DNA from 2 places in the Streptomyces sp. NPDC043896 genome. Region 2 is predicted to be linked to the other one. Evidence: predicted binding sites of a transcription regulator. Region 2 holds the regulator's gene; the other holds the start of a gene.

Region 1 (6,742 bases), on a different contig from region 2:
CGAACTCGTCGTTGCGGCCGGTGAAGCGGACCGGTTCCTGCGAGCCCTCGGGGGTGGCGAGGCGTTCGGCGCCGCGGCGCAGCACCGACAGGGGTCTGGTGAGGGAGCGGGCGACGGCGGTGGAGAAGCCGATGACGAAGAGGAAGAGGACGCCGAGTCCGGCGACCATCAGCTCCAGCCGGGTGACGTCGTCGTCGCGCAGGGTGGTGAAGGCGGTGGCCCGGTCGCCGGCGAGGGTGGACTCCACGGAGCGCATGCGGTCGATGCGGGCGGTGAGGGCGGCGGCGAGGGCACCGGCGTCGGTGGCCCTGCGTTCGGCCGGGGTGAGGGTGGGCCGCTCGGTGAGCCGCTTGAGCTGGTCTTCGGCGGCCTTGACCTCGGGGCCGGTGACGGTGGCGGCGAGGGTCTGGCGTACGGCGGGCCGGGCGGCGCGCGTGAAGTCGTCGAGGGCGGCCTGTTCCCGTACGCGGGAGCGCTGGGCGGCGCCGGTGAGCTCGTCGGCGAGGGCGGAGTTCGGGGGCTGCTCGCCGCGGGGGACGGCCAGGGCGGCGAGCAGCAGTCCGCGGGTGGCGGAGGCCTGGTCCACGGCCTGGCCGAGGGGGGCCATGGGCCGGGTGACGGCCAGGGCGGCCTCGGCGCGGGGCGGGGTGAGCTCGGCGAGGCGGTCGCCGGGTGCGAGGAGTTCGGTGAGGAGCCCGGCGTAGGCCTGGTGGGCGGCGAGGGCGGTGCCCTTGCCGTCGACGGCTTCGGCGCGGACGGCCTTGACCTTGCCGAGGGCGCGGGCGAGTTCCTCGTCGGCGTCCGGCTGGAGTTCGGTGAGCTGCCGGTCGGTGCGCGCGGTGCGCTCGTCGACGGGTGCCTTGGCGTTGCCGGGCCGGCCCTTGGCCACGTACTCGACGACGGCGTCGCGCTCGTCGCCGAGGAGGTGGGCGAGGGTGAGGGCGTGCTGCGTCTGTTCCGCGAGGGTGACCAGGCGCTGGGAGTCGTTCAGTTCCCTCGTGGCGGAAACGACGGCGGGGGTGCCTGCCGCGAGGACGGTGAGTCCGGCGACTGCCACTCCGACCACCAGCCTGCTGCGGACGCGCTTGCGCCGTCCGGCGTTGGCGGGTCCGTCGGCGCCGGCGGTGCCGTTCTTCCGAGACCGCTTCTTGGACACCGGTGCTCGCAATCCTGTACGTGTGCTCGTGCTCGTCTACTCGTGTGGCCGAGGTAACGGCCGGTCAACAAGTAAACGCCCCCTGCCCCCTCGTACCGCCTCAGACCTTCGCAGTGTGTTGGGAGGAGAGCCGCACATCGCCCACCCGGCCACTCGAAGGAGTGAACATCACGGAGGAGTGGCCGACCAACTCGGGATCCGCGCGTCAGGGGTCCCGCGTGGACGGCTGGTTGAAAGAACGCGGCGGGCTTTGGCAGTATGCCCGCCCACATTTCGCGGGAGCGGGCGGGCGGGGCGGTCGGGGGGTGCACCCCACCGCTCCCGGCATTGGTACGGACCTTCAGGCCCCGGGAGGGCCCCGGCGGGCAGAATGTCCGCATGCGCATCGACCTGGCCTCCGAACCCGGCAACGCGGAACACCCCAACCAGGACTGGGTGTCGGCGGCGGCACCTGCGTCGGGAGGCGGCGTCGTGATCGTCCTGGACGGCGTCACCCCGCCGCGGGGGGACGACGGATGCGCGCACGGAGTGCCCTGGTTCGCCGCCCGGCTCGGCGGCCGATTGACCGAACTGTCCGGATCGCGGCGGGACATGCCCCTGGCGGGGGTCCTGGCCCGGGCGATCGCCGACACCGCCGACGCCCACCGCGACACCTGTGACCTTTCTCACGTCCGGACTCCGCAGGCGACGGTGGTCATGGTGCGGTGGGACGAGGCGTACGTGGAGCACCTCGTGCTCTCGGATTCCGTGCTGCTGCTCCGCGGACCCGGAGGCGTGGTCACCCCGGTGCTGGACGACCGGCTGGACCGGGTGCCGCGCGAGGTCCTCGGCTCGGTGGCGGCGACCGACGCGCTGCGCAACGCCGAGGGGGGCTTCTTCACGGCGGCCGCCGACCCCGCGGTCGCGGCCCGGGCCGTCACCGGACGCACGCCGCGCTCGGAGGTGCGGGCGGTGGCGGCGCTGACGGACGGGGCGAGCCGCTGGACGGACACCTTCGGGGAGGGCGACTGGGCGGCCTGCCTGGACGTGCTGCGCAAGGAGGGCGCCCAGGGGCTGATCGGCCGGGTCCGGGCCGTGGAGTCGGACCCGCTGCGCCCGCCGGCCCGGCACAAGCGGCACGACGACGCCTCGGCGGTGTACGCGGAACTGTGAGCCCGCGGGCGGGGGGCCGGGCCGGCCGGCGGGAAGCGCCCACGCCGACCGCTCCCCGCCGGAGCCCACGCCGGCCGCTCCCCGCCGGCTACTCCTCGCCGGAGTTCAGCTGGTTGAGGAGTCTGGCCAGTTCCGCCACCTCGCCCCGGTCCCAGTCGGCCAGCTTGCGCATGTACTGCTCGCGCCGGGCTCCCCGTACGCGCAGGAAGCGCTCCCGGCCCTCGTCCGTGAGGCCGACGAGGAAGGCGCGGCCGTCGGCGGGGTCGGGCTCGCGGGCCACCAGGCCGAGGACCTCCAGGGCCCGCAGCTGGCGGCTCATGGTGGCCTTGCCGACGCCGAAGTAGGCGGCCAGCTCGGTGGCGCGCTGGCGGCCGGCGGCCTCCAGCCGGACCAGCAGCCCGTACGCGGCCGGCTCCAGCTCGGGGTGGAGGGCGCGGGCCATCTCCCCGGAGGAGGCGCGGGCCCGCCGCAGGAAGACGGACAGCTCCCGCTCCAGGGCGAGGAACTCCTGGTCTTCGCTGCCGTGCACGTGCCGCTCCCATCGGTGGCGGGGCACGCCGTGGCACCCCTGTTCGGGACCAGTATTTCGCAGCGGGTGCGCCGCGGGCCCGGGGCCCCGCCGATGGGGGTCCCGGGCCCGCGCGGGAGCGTGCGCGCCTTCCGGTTCAGGCGGCCTTGGTGAAGGACGCCACCGCCGGCGAGAGGGCGAGCTCCAGCACCTGGCGCACGTCCGTGACCGGGTGCACCTCCAGCCCCTCCAGTACCTCGCTGGGGACGTCGTCCAGGTCGGCCTCGTTCCGCTTGGGGATGATGACGGTGGTGAGTCCGGCCCGGTGCGCGGCGAGCAGCTTCTGCTTCACGCCGCCGATCGGGAGCACCCGGCCGGTGAGCGAGACCTCACCGGTCATGGCCACGTCGGTGCGCACCTGGCGGCCGGAGAGCAGCGAGGCCAGCGCCGTGGTCATGGTGATGCCCGCGCTCGGGCCGTCCTTGGGGACGGCGCCCGCCGGGAAGTGGATGTGCACGCCCCGGTCCTTCAGGTCGGCGACGGGCAGCTCCAGCTCCGCTCCGTGCGAGCGCAGGAAGCTGAGGGCGATCTGTGCCGATTCCTTCATGACGTCGCCCAGCTGGCCCGTCAGGGTCAGTCCGGCGGCGCCCGTCTCGGGGTCGGCGAGGGAGGCCTCGACGAACAGGACGTCGCCCCCGGCTCCGGTCACGGCGAGGCCGGTGGCCACGCCGGGGACGGCCGTGCGCCGCTCCGCCGGGTCCTGCGCGGACTCCGGGACGTGGTGCGGCCGGCCGATCAGGCCGCGCAGCTCGCCCGCGCCGATACTGAAGGGGAATTCCCGTTCGCCCAGTTCGTGCTGGGAGGCGACCTTGCGCAGGAGCCGGGCGATGGACCGCTCCAGGGTGCGCACGCCGGCCTCGCGGGTGTACTCGCCGGCGAGCTTGCGCAGCGCCTCCTCCTCCAGGACGACCTCCTCGCCGGTCAGCCCGGCGCGCTCCAGCTGGCGGGGCAGGAGGTGGTCACGGGCGATGACGACCTTCTCGTCCTCGGTGTAGCCGTCGAGGCGGACGAGCTCCATGCGGTCGGCGAGGGCCTCGGGAATGGCCTCCAGGACGTTGGCCGTCGCGAGGAAGACGACGTCGCTCAGGTCCAGCTCCACCTCCAGGTAGTGGTCCCGGAAGGTGTGGTTCTGCGCGGGGTCGAGGACCTCCAGGAGGGCGGCCGCGGGGTCGCCGCGGAAGTCGGAGCCGACCTTGTCGATCTCGTCGAGGAGCACCACCGGGTTCATCGACCCGGCCTCCTTGATCGCCCGGACGATGCGGCCGGGCAGGGCGCCGACGTACGTGCGCCGGTGGCCGCGGATCTCGGCCTCGTCCCGTACGCCGCCGAGGGCGACGCGTACGAACTTGCGTCCCATGGCGTGGGCCACGCTCTCCCCGAGCGAGGTCTTGCCGACGCCGGGCGGCCCGACCAGGGCGAGCACCGCGCCGCCGCGACGGCCGCCGATGACGCCCATCCCGCGCTCCCCGCGCCGCTTGCGCACGGCGAGGTACTCGGTGATGCGGTCCTTGACGTCGCCGAGGCCCGCGTGCTCGGCGTCCAGGACGGCCCGCGCGCCCTGGATGTCGTACTCGTCCTCGGTGCGCTCGTTCCAGGGCAGTTCGAGGACGGTGTCCAGCCAGGTGCGGATCCAGGAGCCCTCGGGGCTCTGGTCGCTGGCCCGCTCCAGCTTGTCGACCTCCTTGAGCGCGGCCTCCCGTACCTTCTCGGGGAGGTCGGCGGCCTCGACGCGGGTGCGGTAGTCGTCGGACTCCTCGCCCTCCTTCTCCCCGCCCAGTTCGCGCAGTTCCTTGCGCACGGCCTCCAGCTGGCGGCGCAGGAGGAACTCGCGCTGCTGCTTCTCGACGCCGTCCTGGACGTCCTTGGCGATGGACTCGGCGACGTCCTGCTCGGCGAGGTGTTCGCTGAGCGCCTTGACGGCGAGCCGGAGGCGGGCGACGGGGTCGACGGTCTCCAGGAGCTCGACCTTCTGGGCGACGGTCAGGAAGGGCGAGTAGCCGGAGTTGTCGGCGAGGGCCGACACCCCCTCGATCTGCTGGACCCGGTCCACGACCTGCCAGGCGCCGCGCTTCTTCAGCCAGCTGGTGGCGAGGGCCTTGTACTCCTTGACGAGCTCGGCGACGGCCCCGGGCAGCGGGTCCGGCACCTTCTCGTCGACGGTCTCCCCCTCGACCCAGAGCGCCGCCCCGGGTCCGGTGGTCCCCGCGCCGATGCGGACGCGGCCCCGGCCGCGGATCAGCGCTCCGGGGTCCCCGTCGGAGAGCCGTCCGACCTGCTCGACGGTCCCGAGCACGCCGATCCCGGCGTACGTGCCGTCGACCCGGGGCACGAGCAGTACCCGGGGCTTCCCGCTGCCCGCCGCCGCCTGCGCGGCCTCGACGGCGCCGCGCACCTCGGCGTCGGACAGGTCCAGGGGAACGACCATCCCGGGCAGCACGACCTCGTCGTCGAGCGGCAGTACGGGCAGGGTGAGCGTTACGGACGTCGAAGCCATGATCTTCCCTCCGGCAGTGAAGTTGAGCTATGCCGACTCAATGCTTCTGCGCCCGCCGATGTTCCCCAACGCCCGTTCGCCGGGGGCGAACACCCCCGGCGGGCCCCTCGTAGCACCATGACGGCATGACGGACACACGACGGACCGTCAGCTCCGGACCCCCTCTGGAACCCCGCACCGGCTTCTCCCGCGCGGCGCGCAGGGGGCACTGCGTGGCGGTCGCGGGCACCCCGGCGTGGCTGGTGGAGGCGGAGGTCGACGCGGTCACCGGCTAGGCGGCCGCGAGGCGGATGTCGCCGGACTCGGTGCGGACCTCGATGCCGGAGGGGGCGCCCGGGGTGTCCCCGAGGGTGACCTCGCGGCCGCCGGAGGCCGTCGTGACCGACAGCCGGTACGGGGCCTGCGGCGCCCTCAGGTTCACGTCGCCCGAGCCGGTGGTCACCGACACCGAGGCCGGGGCGCTCGCGAAGCCGACCGCGGCGCCCCCCGAGGCCGACCGGAACTCGAATTCCGGGCCCGCCAGGGCCTTGGCCGTGAGGTCCCCGGAGGAGGTGCGCACCTTCAGCGGGCCGGTGATCCGCTCGGCCCGGACGTCGCCGGAGGAGGAGTCCAGATCGGCGGCCGCCACGCCCGTCACCGTGAGGTCGCCGCTGCTGCTGCCCGCCTTGACCTTCGCCGAAGCCGGCACCTCCAGGCGGTAGTCGACCCAGCAGGCGTCCCCGTCGCCCCGGCAGCCGTCGGTGAAGCTCAGGACCCCGCCCGAGACCCGCTGCCCGGGCACGGGCGCGGTGTCGCCCCGGTAGTGCAGGACGCGGCGGACGGTGACCCCCGGTCCGGTACCGGGGGTGATCTCCACCGAGCCGCGCCGAAGGCCCGTCAGCTCCACGGCCGTGACCGCCTCGGTGACCGCCGTATCGGCGTGGGCGGTGTTCAGCCTCGCCTCTTCCACGAGCGAGCAGCCCGACAGGAGCAGGGCCGCTGCGGTCGCCACGAGGACGGTACGGGTCAAGGTGTTGGATGCCATGCCGACGAGTCTGCCGAGCGCGGCACCCGCCCGCGCTGGTGCGGGCCTCCGAAGCGGGGGTGGTGCTGTCCCCACCCCCCTCAGGGTCCGGTCACCACCGGCCGCAGCTCCGAGGGCAGGCCCCACTCGCTCCACGAGCCGTCGTACACGGCCAGGTCCGCGTACCCGGCGAGGGTGGCGCCGAGCGCCAGCACGCAGGCCGTCACGCCCGAACCGCAGCTGAACCGGAACCGCTCCCGGTCCCCGGCCAACGCCGCGAAGACCTCGCGGAGTTCACCGGCGGGACGCATCAGCCCGTCCGGCCCCCGGAGTTCGCCGAACGGCAGGTTCAGCGCGCCCGGCATGTGC
Region 2 (6,742 bases):
GAGGCGGGGGTGGCGCGGGTGATCAGCAACAAGCACAGCAAGAAGGTCCGCAACGTCCTGGCGGCGCCCGGCGGCGGCGCGCGGGCGGCGGTCTGCCAGATGGAGGGCCGGCGCTGGGCCACCCTGGAGGGGCGCGCGGTGATCCGTACGGACGAGGCCTCGGTCGCGGAGGCGGTGGCGCGCTACGCGGAGCGGTACGGGCGGACGCCCTCGCCCAACCCGGACCGGGTGGTCCTGGAGATCACCCTCGACCGGGCCATGGGCCGGGCCTGAGGCCGGGGACCTGGGGCCTGAGGCCATGGGCCGGGCCTGGAGCCGGGGACCCGAGGCGCGGGGCCGGGGACCCGAGGCGCGGGGCCGGGGGCGGCCCCGGCAGGCGATTGTCCGGTTCGGCCACTGGACGCGGACATCACAACGGCGCCATCGTGGTCAGGTCCACGATGGCGCCGTTGTGTGGGGGTAGCACCTGGAGCGATCTGCAACGACGGGGGAATCGCCTCAGGCACTGCGGGGGGTGGCGGTGGTGATATCGGGCTCGAACAGCTGGTGGTCCCGCTGGTCGAGGTTGACGAAGACCATGCCGTACCGCACTTCGCAGCGGACGGGCTGCGGTGCGCCCCGGGGGCGGCGCAGGCAGCGGTAGGCACGGACGTCCTCGTCCTCCTCGCGCACGACGACGATCGGCTGGCCGAAAAGAGTGACCATCAACGAGTCGCCGGCGTACGGAATCGCCGTGGCGAGATCGATGAACTGCCAGCCGGAGCGGTACGCGGAGGCCATTTCACGTCGGAAGTCGCGGTCGTCTGGGGTCATCAGGAGACCTGCGCAGGCGTGCTGTTCCAGCCGAAATCGCTCTCGGCCGTCGTCTTCGCCGACGAACCGGCACCAGCCTGAGCGCTTCCCGCGTCCCCGTTGGCGGCGACGGCCGCACCAAAGACCGCGACGGCGGAGAAAACAACGGCAAGCGCCGAGCGAAGCATTCTCTTATACATGGTCGGCTTCGTCCTCACTTGATGGAATCCTCTCCCCCGCACTGTCAGACGATGGCTCATTCAGGCACGTCAGTGCCACAGGGACGATGCATCATGTTCTTACATGTTCAGGACCCTGGGGGGTGGAGATTTGCCCAAGAGCGACATAAACCCGACACATCGCCACCCCGTCACCGAGATGTGCGCCGAAGGCGCCCGACTCTACGCGGCGGCCCTGAGCACCGGCCGCGTCGCCCGCGGCGAGGTGGCGAACGCCCCCTGCCTGCTCGAATTCGCCCTTCTGCGACCCGACCCGGATGACGCCAACCAACTGCGGGCGGTTCCCCCGTCCATCGCACTCGCCCAACGGCTCCATCCGCTCGAACGTGAGATCCAGGAACGCAGGCGCACCGCCGTAGATCTCACCGATGCATTCGAGCCGTTCCTCACCATCAGCGCCCAGAGCCCCGCCAACACCCACGCCATCACGGTGCTGGAGGGGTTCGACCAGATCAACGCCGCCATCGACCTGGCCACCTCCGAGTGCCACACCGAGGCCCTGACCATCCAGCCGGGTGGCGCCCGGCCGACGTTCGTCCTCAGCGAGTCCCTGGAGCGCGCCACCCCGATGATCGACCGCGGGGTGAGCATCCGGACGCTCTACCAGCACACCGTGCGGCACAGCCAGGGCACGCTCGCCTACGTGGACCGGATATCCGTCGGCAAGGTCGAGATACGCACGCTCGAGGAACTGATAGAGCGTCTCATGATCTTCGACCGCACCGTGGCCTTCATCCCCGCCAGCGACGACCGGCGGGTGGCCCTGGAGCTGCGGCACCCGGGCCTGGTGGACTACCTCATCAAGGTCTTCGAACAACTCTGGCGCAGGGCCGTGCCGCTGGGCGACGAGGTCACCTACGCGCACAGCGCGGACGGCATCTCCGGGGTGCAGCGTTCCATCGCGCAGCTGCTCATCGAGGGGCACGTGGACGAGGCCATCGCCCGCCGGCTGGGAATGAACGTACGCACCTGCCGCGCGCACATCGCGAAGCTGGCCGCCGCCCTGGGCAGCGGCAGCCGGGCCCAACTGGGCTACCTCATCGCCCAGTCCGGGATCCTGCACGGCCCGGGCCCGGCGGAGGCCCCGGAGGGCTGACGGGCCCCCGGAGGCCCGCAGGGCCCCGCAGCGGCCCCCGGAGGGCCCTGGAGGGGCCGGGACGCGCGGAAGGCCCCGTCCGGCCGCCTCCTGCGCGGGAGGGGCCGGACGGGGCCTTCACGGCGTACGCGGTCCGGTCAGTCGCCCGGGCGCTTGGTGGGCCGCCAGACGACCAGCGCGCTGCCCGGCACCGGCGGCTGGTACGGGACCAGGTCGCGGCGGTACGAGGCGTGCACCTGGGCCTCGCGGGCCTGGAGGGCGGCGGCCGCCCCGTCCACGGCCGCGGACAGCTCGGCGACGCGCTGCTGGAGCGCGGCCACCTGGTTCTCCAGTTCGATGATCCGCTTGATGCCCGCCAGGTTGATGCCCTCGTCCTGGGACAGCTGCTGCACCGTGCGGAGCAGTTCGATGTCCCTGGCCGAATACCGCCGGCCGCGGCCGGCCGTCCGGTCCGGGGAGACCAGGCCGAGGCGGTCGTACTGGCGCAGGGTCTGCGGATGCAGGCCCGAGAGCTGGGCGGCCACCGAGATCACGTAGACCGGGGTCTCGTCGGTGAGCTGGTACGCCCCCTCGCCGAAGCGGGGCTGTCGTCGGCGGCCGTCCATGTCATGCTCCCTTCGCGGACTCGAACAGGAGGGCGCGCGGGTCCTCGGACCCGGTCGCGTCCCGGTACATCTCCAGTGCCTCGCGGGCCTTGTCGGACAGCTCCGCCGGAACCGAGACCTCCACCGTGACGAGCAGGTCGCCTCGGGTGCCGTCCTTGCGGACCGCGCCCTTGCCCCGGGCCCGCATGGTGCGGCCGCCGGGGGTGCCCGGGGGCAGCTTCAGGGTGACCGCGGGCCCGCCGAGGGTCGGCACCTTGATGTCGGCGCCCAGGGCGGCCTCCGCGAAGGTCACCGGGACCGTCACCGTGAGGTTGTCGCCCTTGCGGCCGAACACCGGGTGCGTACCGACGTGGACCACCACGTACAGGTCGCCCGCCGGGCCGCCGCGCTCGCCCGGCGCGCCCTTGCCGCGCAGCCGGATCCGCTGGCCGTCGGAGACGCCCGCCGGGATCCGGACCTGCATGGTGCGGGAGCTGCGGGCGCGCCCGCTGCCCTTGCAGACCTCGCAGGGGTTCTCCGCGATCAGGCCGCGGCCCTTGCAGTCCGCGCAGGGGTCGGTCAGCGAGAAGCCGCCGCCGCTGCCCCGCGAGACCTGGCCGGTGCCGACGCAGGTCGGGCACACCCGGGGGGTGCCGTTCTTGTCGCCGGTGCCGGAACAGGCCTTGCAGGGGGCCTGCGAGGACATCCGCAGCGGGACGGTCGCGCCGTCGACGGCCTCCGTGAAGGAGAGCGTGACCTCCGACTCGACGTCCTGACCGCGGCGCGGCTGGGTGCGGGTGCCCGCACCGGCGCCGGCGCCGCGGTTGAACAGGCCGCCGAAGACGTCGCCGAGGCCGCCGCCGAAGCCGCCCTGGCCGCCCTGCTGCGTACCGCCGAACAGGTCGCCCAGGTCGAAGTTGAACGAGCCGCCGCCCGGGCCGGGGCGGAAGCCGCCGTTCCCGAACAGCGCGCGGGCCTCGTCGTACTCCTTGCGCTTCTTGGCGTCGCCGAGGACGTCGTTCGCCTCGGAGATCTCCTTGAAGCGCTCCTCCGCCGAGGCGTCGCCCTTGTTGGCGTCCGGGTGGAACTCGCGGGCGAGCTTCCGGTACGCCTTCTTGATCTCCGCCTCGGTGGCGTCCTTCGGGACACCGAGGACCTTGTAGTAGTCCTTCTCGACGAAGTCCTTCGTGCTCATCCCCGGTGTCCCTCCTCTCGGATCCCTACATGGTGTGCGTCAGCCCTTGTCGGGGGCATCCGTGTCCTTGTCGGACGGCGTGTCGCCGTCACCGGACTCGGACTTCGCGGCGGGCGCCGCGCCCGGCTGGGGCTCGGCCACCGCGACCCGCGCGGGACGGATCGTACGCTCGCCGATCCGGTACCCCGGCTGCAGGATCGCCACGCAGGTCGTCTCGGTGACGTCCGGCGCGTACGAGTGCATCAGGGCCTCGTGGATCGTCGGGTCGAAGGGCTCGCCCTCCTTGCCGAACTGCTGCAGCCCCATCTTGGCGGCGGCGGTCTCCAGCGACTCGGCCACCGACTTGAAGCCGCCGACCAGCTCGCCGTGCTCCCGCGCCCGGCCGATGTCGTCCAGGGTCGGGAGGAGCTCCGTCAGCAGGCTCGCGACCGCGATCTCCTTGACGGCGACCCGGTCCCGCTCCACGCGGCGACGGTAGTTCTGGTACTCGGCCTGAAGCCGCTGGAGGTCCGCGGTGCGCTCGCCGAGCGCGGTACGGGCCTGGTCCAGCTGGGCCAGCAGGGCCACATCCTGAGCCGCGTCCCCGGCCGGGGCCGCCTCGTCCTCCTTCTTGGAGGAGTCGGCGGCCTTCGGCTCCGCGTCGTCGCCGGCGCCGGTGGGGACTTCAGGCTTCTCGTCGAAACCCGGGGTCTCCTCCGACATCAGGCAGCGCCGCCCTTCGGCTTCTCGTCGTCGACGATCTCGGCGTCGACGACGTCGTCGTCGGCCTTCGCCTGGCCCGCGTCACCCGCGCCGCCGGCGGCCTGGGCGGCCTGGGCGTCGGCGTAGATGGCCTGGCCGAGCTTCTGGCTCACCGCGGCGAGCTTCTCGGTCGCGGTGCGGATCTCGGCGGTGTCCTCGCCCTTGAGCTTGTCCTTCAGCTCGGTGACGGCCGTCTCGACCTCGGTCTTGACCTCGGCCGGGACCTTCTCCGCGTTGTCCGCGAGGAACTTCTCCGTCTGGTAGACGAGCTGCTCGCCCTGGTTGCGGGACTCGGCCGCCTCCTTGCGGCGCAGGTCCTCCTCCGCGTACTGCTCGGCCTCCTGGCGCATGCGGTCGACCTCGTCCTTGCCGAGCGAGGAGCCGCCGGTGACGGTCATCTTCTGCTCCTTGCCCGTGCCAAGGTCCTTGGCCGTGACGTGCATGATGCCGTTGGCGTCGATGTCGAAGGAGACCTCGATCTGCGGGACGCCGCGCGGGGCCGGCGGCAGGCCCGTCAGCTCGAACATGCCGAGCTTCTTGTTGTACGCCGCGATCTCGCGCTCGCCCTGGTAGACCTGGATCTGCACGGACGGCTGGTTGTCCTCGGCCGTCGTGAAGATCTCCGACCGCTTGGTCGGGATGGTCGTGTTGCGCTCGATGAGCTTGGTCATGATGCCGCCCTTGGTCTCGATGCCGAGGGACAGCGGGGTCACGTCGAGGAGCAGGACGTCCTTGACCTCACCCTTGAGGACACCGGCCTGGAGGGTGGCGCCGATGGCGACGACCTCGTCCGGGTTGACGCCCTTGTTGGCGTCCTGACCGCCGGTGAGCTCCTTGACGAGCTCGGCGACGGCCGGCATGCGGGTGGAGCCGCCGACCAGGACCACGTGGTCGATCTCGGACAGCGCGATGCCGGCGTCCTTGATGACGTTGTGGAACGGGGTCTTGCAGCGGTCGAGCAGGTCCGCGGTGAGCTGCTGGAACTGCGAGCGCGTGAGCTTCTCGTCCAGGTGCAGCGGGCCCTCGGCGGAGGCCGTGATGTACGGCAGGTTGATCGTGGTCTCCGTGGAGGAGGACAGCTCGATCTTCGCCTTCTCGGCGGCCTCGCGCAGGCGCTGGAGCGCCATCTTGTCCTTGGACAGGTCGACGCCGTGGCCGTTGGCGAACTGCTTCACCAGGTAGTCGACGACGCGCTGGTCCCAGTCGTCGCCGCCGAGGTGGTTGTCACCGTTGGTGGCCTTGACCTCGACGACGCCGTCGCCGATCTCCAGGAGCGACACGTCGAAGGTGCCGCCACCGAGGTCGAAGACGAGAATGGTCTGGTCGTCCTTGTCGAGACCGTAGGCCAGGGCGGCGGCCGTCGGCTCGTTGACGATGCGCAGGACGTTCAGACCGGCGATCTCGCCGGCCTCCTTCGTCGCCTGGCGCTCGGAGTCGTTGAAGTACGCCGGGACGGTGATGACCGCGTCCGTGACCTTCTCGCCCAGGTACGCCTCGGCGTCGCGCTTCAGCTTCTGCAGGATGAAGGCGCTCATCTGCTGCGGGTTGAAGTCCTTGCCATCCAGGTTGATCTTCCAGTCAGTGCCCATGTGGCGCTTGACGGAGCGGATGGTCCGGTCAACGTTCGTGACCGCCTGGCGCTTGGCCACCTCGCCGACGAGGACCTCGCCGTTCTTGGCGAAGGCGACGACGGACGGCGTGGTCCTGGCACCCTCGGCGTTGGTGATGACGGTGGGCTCTCCGCCTTCGAGAACGCTGACGACGGAGTTAGTGGTGCCCAGGTCGATGCCGACCGCACGTGCCATTTCGATTCCTCCAGCTGACTTGAGTGGAACGGACTCAAGAATGCCGCAACGCCGCCACGGCGTCAACAGAGGTGAGTCGAGGGGGCTCAACCTTTAGGCGGCCCTTACGCTCAGGGCCGCACCCCGGGCCGCACCCCGGCCCGGATCGGGCGCTCCGCGCCCGCAGCCCGCCGGCCGGGCCGGGTTCACGGCGCGGCACCCGAACGGGTTCCCGGCACGAGGCGCGGCCGCGCGGCGCCCCGCCCTCGGGGCAGGCGTCCGGCAGCGTGCCGGACATGCCCCTCCTGCCA

Evidence for each region. Region 2 encodes HspR, which represses chaperone genes until heat shock. Its sites were predicted from a motif close to TTGAGNNNNNNNNNCTCAA; they were not measured.
Region 1: lon (endopeptidase La) is a predicted target of HspR. The motif match lies at 5,393-5,411, and genes of this name have one in related genera.

The regions. Positions count from the first base shown of each region.
Region 1 covers NZ_JBWKEE010000009.1:56,638-63,379, reverse strand. Annotated here, with positions in the region: gene AC069X_RS15380 (sensor histidine kinase) at 1-1,156, opposite strand, end outside; gene AC069X_RS15375 (protein phosphatase 2C domain-containing protein) at 1,535-2,308, shown strand; gene AC069X_RS15370 (MarR family winged helix-turn-helix transcriptional regulator) at 2,397-2,837, opposite strand; gene lon (endopeptidase La) at 2,974-5,370, opposite strand; gene AC069X_RS15360 (hypothetical protein) at 5,496-5,645, shown strand; gene AC069X_RS15355 (DUF4097 family beta strand repeat-containing protein) at 5,642-6,394, opposite strand; gene AC069X_RS15350 (sulfurtransferase) at 6,475-6,742, opposite strand, start outside.
Region 2 covers NZ_JBWKEE010000032.1:16,936-23,677, reverse strand. Annotated here, with positions in the region: gene AC069X_RS33620 (pyridoxamine 5'-phosphate oxidase family protein) at 1-273, shown strand, start outside; gene AC069X_RS33615 (Rieske (2Fe-2S) protein) at 499-813, opposite strand; gene AC069X_RS33610 (hypothetical protein) at 813-1,010, opposite strand; gene AC069X_RS33605 (helix-turn-helix transcriptional regulator) at 1,096-2,127, shown strand; gene AC069X_RS33600 (heat shock protein transcriptional repressor HspR) at 2,265-2,732, opposite strand; gene dnaJ (molecular chaperone DnaJ) at 2,734-3,906, opposite strand; gene grpE (nucleotide exchange factor GrpE) at 3,946-4,608, opposite strand; gene dnaK (molecular chaperone DnaK) at 4,608-6,452, opposite strand.